3 regions of the Kitasatospora sp. NPDC058170 genome follow, and region 1 is predicted to be linked to each of the others. Evidence: riboswitches for the same ligand, from Rfam matches in the RefSeq annotation. Region 1 holds a riboswitch; each other region holds the start of a gene.
The links. A riboswitch is a leader RNA that binds a small molecule or an ion and turns the genes downstream of it on or off. The one in region 1 is predicted to bind cyclic di-AMP.
Positions count from the first base shown of each region.

Region 2: another riboswitch for cyclic di-AMP. It lies ahead of ACFVVX_RS03155 (M23 family metallopeptidase); the one in region 1 lies ahead of ACFVVX_RS35655 (transglycosylase family protein).
Region 3: another riboswitch for cyclic di-AMP. It lies ahead of ACFVVX_RS35955 (transglycosylase family protein); the one in region 1 lies ahead of ACFVVX_RS35655 (transglycosylase family protein).

Region 1 is NZ_JBHVUV010000050.1:20,833-24,010, forward strand. Features, by position in the region: gene ACFVVX_RS35655 (transglycosylase family protein) at 1-1,307, opposite strand, end outside; cyclic di-AMP (ydaO/yuaA leader) riboswitch at 1,299-1,484, opposite strand; gene ACFVVX_RS35660 (hypothetical protein) at 2,125-3,015, opposite strand.
Region 2 is NZ_JBHVUV010000002.1:61,319-64,496, reverse strand. Features, by position in the region: gene ACFVVX_RS03165 (alpha/beta fold hydrolase) at 1-621, opposite strand, end outside; gene ACFVVX_RS03160 (YiaA/YiaB family inner membrane protein) at 753-1,043, opposite strand; cyclic di-AMP (ydaO/yuaA leader) riboswitch at 1,289-1,447, shown strand; gene ACFVVX_RS03155 (M23 family metallopeptidase) at 1,460-2,320, shown strand; gene ACFVVX_RS03150 (hypothetical protein) at 2,424-3,178, opposite strand, start outside.
Region 3 is NZ_JBHVUV010000052.1:23,494-26,671, reverse strand. Features, by position in the region: gene eno (phosphopyruvate hydratase) at 1-749, opposite strand, end outside; gene ACFVVX_RS35955 (transglycosylase family protein) at 1,082-1,972, opposite strand; cyclic di-AMP (ydaO/yuaA leader) riboswitch at 1,978-2,149, opposite strand; gene ACFVVX_RS35950 (cytochrome P450) at 2,360-3,178, opposite strand, start outside.

The DNA of each region.
Region 1 (3,178 bases):
TCCGGCGCCCAGTTGGCGACGGTCTGGGTGCGGACGCCCGAGCTCGGGTTGGCGGCCTCGACGTACTTGCCGTCGCCGATGTACAGCGCGACGTGGTAGACGCCCGAGTCCTGGCCGTTGTTGGACCAGAACAGCAGGTCGCCCGGCTTGAGGCTGTCCAGCGAGACGTGGGTGCTCGCGGCGGCCTGGTCGGCGGCGACCCGCGGGACGGAGATGCCCGCGGCGCGCAGCGCGGCCTGGGTCAGGCCGGAGCAGTCCCAGCCGCCGTTGCCGGTGCCGCCGTAGACGTACGCCTGGCCGACCTTCGACTGGGCGAAGGAGACCGCGGCGGCCATGCTGCCGGTCGCGGCCTGGGCCGGGGCCGGGGTCTCGGCCTGGGCGGCGGGCTTGGCGGCCGGGGCCTGGGTCTGCGCGGCCGGCCTGGCGGCGGTGGAACCGGCGGCCTGCTCCGGGGCGGAGGAGGAGCGGTTGAACCAGTCGAAGTTCTTGCCGGACTCCGCGGACTGCTGCGCCTGGCCGCGGTCGCGCAGGGCCAGGTGCTGGCCCGGGTAGATGACGTGAGGGCCGTCGGCCAGGACGTCGCGGTTGAGCTCGTAGAGCCGCTCCCAGCCGCCCTGGACGTTGTTCTTGTCGGCGATGGCGGAGAGCCAGTCACCGGCGATGACGGTGTACTCGGCGGACTTCGCCTGGCCGTCCTGCTGGCGGTACTGCTGCCAGTTCTGGCCGGCCTTGGCGGAGTCGGAGGCGGCCGGCTTGGCAGCCTCCGCGGGGGCCGCGGCGGGGGCCTGGGCGGCGGGCTTGGCGGCCGGGGCCGGGGTGGCGGGCTTCGCGGTCGGCTTGGCGGCCGGGGCGGGGGTCTGCGCGGCCGGCTTGGCGGCGGTGGCGGCCGAGGTGTCGACGGCGGCCGGGGTGCCGCCCTTGGTCAGGCCGGCCTGGACGGAGCAGACGGGCCAGGCGCCGGGACCCTGCGAGGCGAGCACCTTCTCGGCGATCGCGATCTGCTGGTCCTTGGTGGCCTGATTGGCCTGCGAGGCGAAGGCGGTACCGCCGAAGGCGGCCCAGGTGCTGGAGGTGAACTGGAGGCCGCCGTAGAAGCCGTTGCCGGTGTTGATGCTCCAGTTGCCGCCGCTCTCGCACTGGGCGACCTTGTCCCAGGTCGCGACGGAGGCGGCGGAGGCGGTGCCGGTGGTGAGGCAGGGGATCGTGAGGCCGATGCCGACGACGCCGAGGGTGGCGATCGCGCGGCGGGTGCGGTTGGACAGGCTGGTGCCGTTGCTGGGCAGCATGGTGAAGCGGTCCTCTCCCACGCCTGCGAGGTGAGCTGTCGGATTCGGGCTGGAGTTGCCCGGCCGCGCTGTGGCTGCGGCTTCACCCCTAGCCCTGGACCGGTACGGGACCGGTCCGGGGCGACTTACCTGTGGGTCCCCCGCTCCTGCCGTGGTGCGTTTCTGCGCTGCCAGCGCAACCGACGGCAGGACTCGGCGTTGCGGATGAGCTGGGTCCGTGTGGCCACGAACGGGGAGCACGTTAAGCAGACTCACGTTCAAACCGCAAACATGTGTGATGCCCGTCACGGTGTTCGGGTCCGGCGGTTCGGACCTGTCCATCATGATCAGAAATGACCGATTTCGAGCAACCCCCTTGTGGGCGGGTGCAACTGCCTGTGCTTCAGGGCGTCGGAACCGACGCGGTCGTCCGGGGGAGGGCTGAGCGGTGACGGCCATGGACGAGGACCCGCTCGCCGGGCGGCCGGCCGTCGGGCCGCGGGGAGCGCATCGCCGGGCAAAACACCGCAGTTCGGACATTGCGCCGACGGTGACCCGAACTCCCGTACCGCGCCGGACGATGTTGCGCCGGCGCGCCGTCGGCACGGTGTTCTCCGCGACCCCGGTGAGGGGCGCTGCGCCGCTCGCCGACCGGGCCGGCCCGGCCGGTCGCCGCCGGAGCCGCCGTCACCCTGGACGCCCCGCTGACGCGCGCCCGGCCCCGGGTGGCCGCCGGAGGGGGCGGGCCCGGGCTTCGGTGCGCGGAGACGGCCGAAGGGCCCGGAGCGGGTGCGCTCCGGGCCCTTCGGGCCTGCTGGGTGACCAGGGCCGGACAGGCCCTGCCCGGTTGGACGGGGTGCTACTCGGCGACGGGCTCCGCGGCCTCGTCGACGGGCGCCTCGAAGACCCGGGCCGGCAGCGCGGCCAGGTAGGTGGAGGCGATCAGTTGACCGACGGTCGGGTACCCGCCGAGCGGAGCGGCACTCGGGCAGCCGGTCTCCTCGGCGGCCGTGGCGAGCAGCTCGGAGTCGGCCTCCGGGCCGATCACCAGCGGGGCCAGCGCCGGGCGCTGAGAGCCGGTCTCCTTGAGGTGGTTGACGGCGGCGGCCACCGAGCCGGGCACGTCGAGCGCGGCGGCGACGACCGGCACGGCCAGCCGGGCGGCCAGCAGCACACCGGTGATCCCGGCCGCGGCGGCCGCGTCCTCGCCGCCGACGGTGGTGAGGACGACGCCGTCCGCGGCGGTCGCGATGGCGAACAGCCGGGCGCGGTCGGCGCGGGCGAGGTTGGCCTCGGAGAGCCGGACGTGGACGGCCTCGGCCAGCAGCGGGTGCGGGCCGAGCACATCGGTGACGGGCGCGCCGTAGTGGGCGGCCAGCGCGTGCAGCTCGGTCAGGAAGCCATGCGGGCCGGGCACGAGGGGCACCACGATCGGTGCGGGCAGCCCGGCCTCGGCGGCGTGGGCCAGCAGCTCGGCGACGGTGTGGTCCTCGCCGGTCCGCTCGCCGTCGGTGCCGCCCGGGAGGTAGCCGGCCGCCGTCTGCACGCCGCTCTGCTCGCTGCGCACGATCGAGAGCAGTTCCTCGACCACCGAACGGGACTCGGGCCCGGCGGCCGCGGGCACGGCGAGCACCAGGGCCGGGGAGCCGGCGGGGATCTCGGGACGCTCAGGGCGGCGGTGGCGCCCCCGCGCACGGGAGCCTGGGTTGCGGACGGGCAGTGGCGCGCCCGGGATGGCTGCGGTGCTCATGGCGGAGATCGTAGGACATTGACCGGCCCGGCCTGCAGTCGGCTGCCGTTTCGGGAGGGTCTGGATGTTGAAAATCCGGACATATCCCAACCAATCCCTGCTAGGCCCGCGGTGTCCCTCTTGACGCGCTCGGGCGGCCGGTTCGTTGCACCCCTGGTGAGTG
Region 2 (3,178 bases), on a different contig from region 1:
GCCGGTCGGCGCGGAGTCCCCGTGCACGTAGCCGCGGGTGGCGGCCTTGCGGCCCGGGGTGCGCAGTGCGGAGACCAGCCCGTCGACGTAGGCGTCGAAGTCGGCCGGCTTGGCGCCCGGGTACGCCATCCTGCGCTGGTAGAGCCCCCAGAAGGCGGGCGAGTGCACCAGCAGTGCGCCCATCACGCCGAAGGCGGCACGCTGCAGGGCGTTCGGCGGCAGGTTCTCGACGAAGGCGTCCAGCAGGACGATCCCGGCGACCCGCCCGGGGGCGTCCCCGGCGACCTTGACCACGGTGGCGCCGGTGTACGAGTTGCCGGCCAGGACGGCGCGCTCGATGCCCAGGTGGTCGAGCAGGGCGAGGACGTCGGTGGCGATCGCGGCGGGCGAGTAGTCGTCCCAGGCGATCGAGGACTCGCCGAAGCCGCGCAGGTCCATGGTGATCACCCGGCGGCCGGCGGCGGCCAGCAGCGGGCGCAGGTGCCGGTACGCGGCCCGGCTGTCGAGCATCCCGGGCAGCAGGACGACGGGGGCGCCGTCGCCCTGCACGGTGTCGTCGTAGGCCAGCCGGCCGCCGGGAACGTCGAGGAACTGCGTGGTGGGGGTGGTGGAGCCGGTCATCGTGGGCCTCCTCGGTCCGCCGTGCGCGTCATCGGCGGGTTCTGCCGATAGCCATAAAGCTAAGGCTAATAGCCTTAGCCGTCAAGCTGTCGACCCGAAGTCCTCTCGGACGTGCCGGACGCCGCGGCGGCTCAGACCCCCTCCACCTTGAACGGGTCGTGCTCGCTGAGCAGCTTCTCCAGCCGGGCCTGGTCCACCCGGGTGACGATCTCGTTGGTCTCCTGCCGGTCCCGGATCACCTTGGCCAGGGTGAACGAGGACGTGACGGTGTAGAGCAGCCCCAGTCCGAGGAAGGCCCGCGTCCAGGCGTCGACCGGGAGGTAGGCGATCCCGATCGCGAGGGCGACGCCGGACAGGGCGAAGGACAGGACGGCCTGGATGTAGTACGCGGACGTGGTGCGCGACTGCACGGGTGCGTTCATGGCGCCAGGATGGCGGCGCCCGGGGCGGCCGCACATGAGTAGAAGTACTCAACCGGGGGTCCGTTCGTTGACGCCCCATCACGTTCGGTAGTGTCAGTTGCGCTCAAGCCTCACAAATCGCCCATCAGGTCACGTACTGCCCGGGCGGTCTCGATTCGTGCCATCCGGATGGCTTGGAATCAGAGGCTCCTAGGATTAACGTTTGATAACGCAGCGCGGTCGGCAACGCCGTACCCAGACGGCACCGTGCGCCGTCGCCTAATCCCGACGACCCGCCTCCGGGCAGGTCAGGGAGCCGGGGAACCATGTTCCTTGGGGTGAATCGGCCAGGCCCAGGCCCGGCCGTAGGAGACCTTCCTGCTCCGAACCCGTCAGCTAACCCGGTAGGCGCGAAGGAAGGAAAGGAGCGCGCCTCCGTGGCGTCGACGCACTCTCCGGCACACCTGCCCGGCTCCGGCTCGGGCACCCAACTGCTCGACCACCCCTGGCCGCCCGCCCACGGCGGCGGCTACGGCGGCCCGGCCGACGAGCATGCCCCGCAGCCCGTCGAGACCAACCGGCACCGGATGCCGCGCCAGACCCGCGGGACCGCGCCGCTGCTCGGCGTCACCGCCGTCGCCGCCACCCTCGGGGCCACCGGCTTCGCCTCCGCCACCCCGGCCGCAGCGCCCGCCATCGAGACCCCGGACGAGGCCCCGGTCGCCCTCTCCGCGGACCCCGGCCTCGCGCTCGCCGCCCGCATCCAGCAGCAGGCCGACAGCCAGCGCACCGCCGCCGACGAGACCGCCCGCCTGCAGGCCGCCAAGGAGGCGGAGGCCAAGCGCGCCGCCCAGCAGGTGGAGGCCAAGCGGGCCGCCGAGGCCGCCGAGAAGGCCAAGCTCGCCGCCATCAACCTGCCGGTGCGCGACTACAACCTCTCCGCCCACTACGGCCAGAGCGCCTCCTACTGGGCCCACCTGCACACCGGCCTGGACTTCGCCGCCGACACCGGCACCCCGGTGTACGCGGTCGGCCAGGGCACCATCACCTCGGCCGGCTGGTCCGGCTCGTACGGCTACCGGATCGTCGAGACGCTGCCCGACGGCACCGAGATCTGGTACTGCCACCTCTCCTCGATCATCAAGGGCTCCGGCAAGGTCGTCCCCAACCAGCAGATCGGCAAGGTCGGCGCCACCGGCAACGTGACCGGTCCGCACCTGCACCTGGAGGTCCGCCCCGGTGGCGGCGCCCCGGTCGACCCGGAGACCTGGTTCGAGCAGCGCGGCATCACTCCCTGACCGCACGCCCCGATGTCAGGCCCTGACAGCAGGCCCTGACACCGGGGCCGACAGCCCGTCGGGTCGAGGCGCCCCGGTCCACCGCGGACCGGGGCGCCTCGCGCTACTCCTGGGGCAGCCGCGCCAGATAGGCGTCGATCTCCTCCTGCCCCGGCTCCGGCGCCAGCTCCGGGAAGTCCGCCACCAGCAGCCGGGCCAGCCCCGGCACCGTCCACTCGCCCAGCAGGTCCAGCGCCACCTCGACCGCGGCCTCCTCGAACGCGCCGAAGTCCCCGGCGAGCTCGTCCGGCATCGGGCGGCCCAGCGCGTTCAGCGCCGCCAGGTTGCGGTAGCTGCGCCGCATCAGGCCCTGCTCCAGCAGCCGCCGGGCGCCGTCGGTGGCCATCCCGACCGTCAGCACCCGGGCCTCGCCCCAGCCCTCGTCGTCCAGCTCGTCCAGCCACCCGGCCTCGGCCAGCGCGGCGTACGCGGCCGACCGCTCCTGCGGCGCCAGCTCCCGGAACGCCTCCAGCCAGGCCCGCACCGCCGCCTCGTCCGCCACGTCCACCCCGGCGGCGTGCAGCAGCAGCGCGTACAGCCGCGGCCAGGTCACCAGGTCGGCCCGGCGCAGCAGACCGGTCGCCACCTCGCCCTGCCACTCGGCCTCGGCGTGCAGCCGCTCCTGCCGCTTGGCGTTCAGCCGCTTCGCCGCCCGCTGGTGGTCGACCAGCAGCCGGACCGCCTGGCCGTACGCCAACGGGTCCTGCTCCGGCTCGGGCTGGACGTACAGGTACAGCCGCTCGACCAGCAGTTGTTCCACCGCGTCCGAGGTCAGCTCCGGCCAGCCGTCGCGCATCCTGCCCTCGCCCAGCTCCAGCA
Region 3 (3,178 bases), on a different contig from region 1:
TTGTAGAACTCGGAGGCGGCGACGTCCAGGGCGAGCGCGATGTCCTTGCCGGGCACGTAGCCGGCCTTCTTGATGGCCTCGGTGATGAGGTCCAGGGCCTCGCGGTTGCTGTCCAGGTTCGGCGCGAAGCCGCCCTCGTCGCCGAGGCCGGTGGACAGGCCGCGCTCCTTCAGCACGCCCTTGAGCGTGTGGTAGACCTCGACGCCCCAGCGGACGGCCTCGGAGAAGGACTCCGCGCCGATCGGGGCGATCATGAACTCCTGGATGTCGACGTTGGAGTCCGCGTGCGAGCCGCCGTTGAGGATGTTCATCATCGGGACGGGCAGGACGTGCGCGTTCGGGCCGCCCAGGTAGCGGAACAGCGGCAGGTCGCTGGCCTCGGAGGCGGCGTGCGCGACGGCCAGCGAGACGCCCAGGATGGCGTTGGCGCCGAGCGAGGACTTGTCCGGGGTGGCGTCCAGGTCGAGCATGGCCTGGTCGATCAGGCGCTGCTCGGTGGCGTCGTAGCCCACCAGCTCCGGGCCGATCTGCTCGATGACGGCCAGGACGGCCTTCTCCACGCCCTTGCCGAAGTAGCGGTTCTTGTCACCGTCGCGGAGCTCCAGGGCCTCGAAGGCCCCGGTGGAGGCACCCGACGGGACAGCGGCACGGCCGGTGCTGCCGTCGTCGAGGCCGACCTCGACCTCGACCGTGGGGTTGCCACGCGAGTCGAGAATCTCACGGGCTACGACGACATCGATGGACGGCACGAGGCATCTCCTAGCGGAAGCAGGGGTCCGGCTGACGGTGGTGCTGTCGGCGGGACGATTGCGGAGTCGTTACGAACCAGAGCCTAACCGCACGGGCTCCCAGGGCCACGTCGGCCTCGGTCCCGTCTCAGCGTGTGGCCTGGCTACCCACCGGTAGTTCACCTGGTTGCCCCATGGGATGCACCCAGAGGCGGACGAAGGGGGCCGAACCCGGCCCCCTTCGTGACGCCGCGTTCGCGCTTGCGGCATTCGCGGCCGCAGCGCCGGCGGTTGCGCTGCCGCGGGTGCGAGTACTACCGCGGGTGCGGGTGCGGCCGGCCGGGGTGCGGGGGTCAGCCGAGGGTGAGCACCTGGCCGGGGACGATCAGGTCCGGGTCGCCGCCGACGGTGCCGCGGTTGCCGTCGTACAGGGCCTGCCAGCCGCCGGAGAGGTTCTGACCGGCGGCGATGGTGGACAGCGTGTCGCCGGACTGGACGGTGTAGCCGTGACCGCTCCTCGGCGCGGCGGCCTGGGCGGCGGGGGCGGCCGCCGGGCGGGCGCCCTGGTTCCCGCCCTGGTGCCCGGCCTGGCCGGCGTACTGCTGGTAGACGCTCTGGTGGCTGGTCCAGTACCAGGCGCCGTTGTTCTGGTACCAGAACACCTTGGCGTCGGCGTCCCAGCCGGACTGGCCGGAGGGGCCGGGGGCCTGGGTGTACTGCTGCACCGGCTGCTGGGCTGCGGGCTTCTGGGCGGCCGGCTTCTGGACCGGCTTGGGGGCCACCGGCTGCTGGGCGGCAGGCTTCTGAACCGGCTTCGGGGCGGCGGGGCCGGCGTCCGTCGAGGTGTCGACCGAGGCGGGCGCGCCACCCTTGCTCAGACCGGCCTTCTGCGAGCAGACGGGCCAGGCGCCCGGGCCCTGCGAGGCGAGGACCTTCTCGGCCACGGAGATCTGCTGGGCCTTGCTGGCCTGGTTGGCCTGCGGGGCGTAGGAGCCGCCGCCGTACGCCTTCCAGGTGCTGGGGGTGAACTGCAGGCCGCCGTAGAAGCCGTTACCGGTGTTGATGCTCCAGTTGCCACCGCTCTCGCACTGCGCGACCGCGTCCCAGGTGGAGACGGGGGCCGCCGAGGCGCCGGTGGCGGAGAGGAGCGGCAACGCGAGTCCGACGCCCGCCACGCCCGCGACGGCGATGGCCTTCTCGGTCTGGGTGCGACGACGGTGACGGCCAGTTCCAACGAACAGCATGAAGGTGTCCCTCTCCGCACGCCTGCGAGGTGAGCTGTCGGGTTCGGACCGGGAGGTGGCCCGGCCGCGTCGCGCGGAAGGCTGTCAGCCCGCGCGGGCGGCTTCACCCCAAGCCGTGGGGAACGGCGCTAAACCTGGGTCCCCCGCCCCTGCCCAAGGGTCTGGTCGGTTTCCCGTGATGCGGCGGGCAGGATTCGGCGTTCCGCACACGAGGTCCGCAGCTGCGAACTCCAGGGAGAGTAGACAGATCCTCACATCAATCACAAGCTCATATCGCAGATATCACATGGAAATTACGACGCGTGGCCGATCGCCTACCAACGGAGCCGGTATGTCCGGATTGATGGCGGTTCAGATCGGCCACGCAGGCGTACTGGCGACTCCCCGTCAGCGCGTCGAGGTCTCGGACCGGGTTTCGGACGGGGTTTCGGACGGCGTGTCGGCCGATGCGTCGACCGGGATCTCCGGTGTGAATTCCACCGGCAGTTCGCGAAGCCCCCGCATGATCAGACCACCCCGCCAGCGCAGGTTCTCCGGGCTTTCGGCGAGCCGCAGATCGGGCAGCCGGGTGAACAGGGTGGACAGTGCGGCGCGTCCCTCCAGCCGGGCCAGCGGGGCGCCGATGCAGTAATGGATGCCGTGGCCGAAGCCCAGGTGCGGGTTGTCGGCGCGGGCCAGGTCGAGGGTGTTCTCGTCGGCGAACCGCGCCGGGTCCCGGTCCGCCGCCGCGAGCACCACCAGCACCGGGTCGCCGACCGGGATCTCCACCCCGCCGATGGTCAGCGGGCTGGTCGCGAAGCGCCAGGTCGCCAGCTCCACCGGCCCGTCGTAGCGCAGCAGTTCCTCGATACCGGTATCCAGCAGGCCGGTCTCGCCGCGGGCGATCGACCCCTGCAGCAGCGCCCGCTGGTCCGGGTTCCGGAACAGCGCGTACATGCCGTTGCCGATGAGGTTGATGGTCGTCTCGAAGCCGGCGAACAGGAGCACGAAGCACATCGCCGCGGCCTCGTTCTCGGTCAGGTGCTCACCGTGGTCGCTGGCGCGGATCAGGCCGGAGATCAGGTCGTCGCCGAGGTCCGCCCGCTTGCGGTGGATCAGGTCCGCCAGGTACGCCCGCATCCGCTTGACCGCACGCGCCACCCCGCCGCGCGGGCCCCCGCCGTGGCGGATCATCATCCCGGCCCAGTCCCGGAAGTCGTCCTGGTC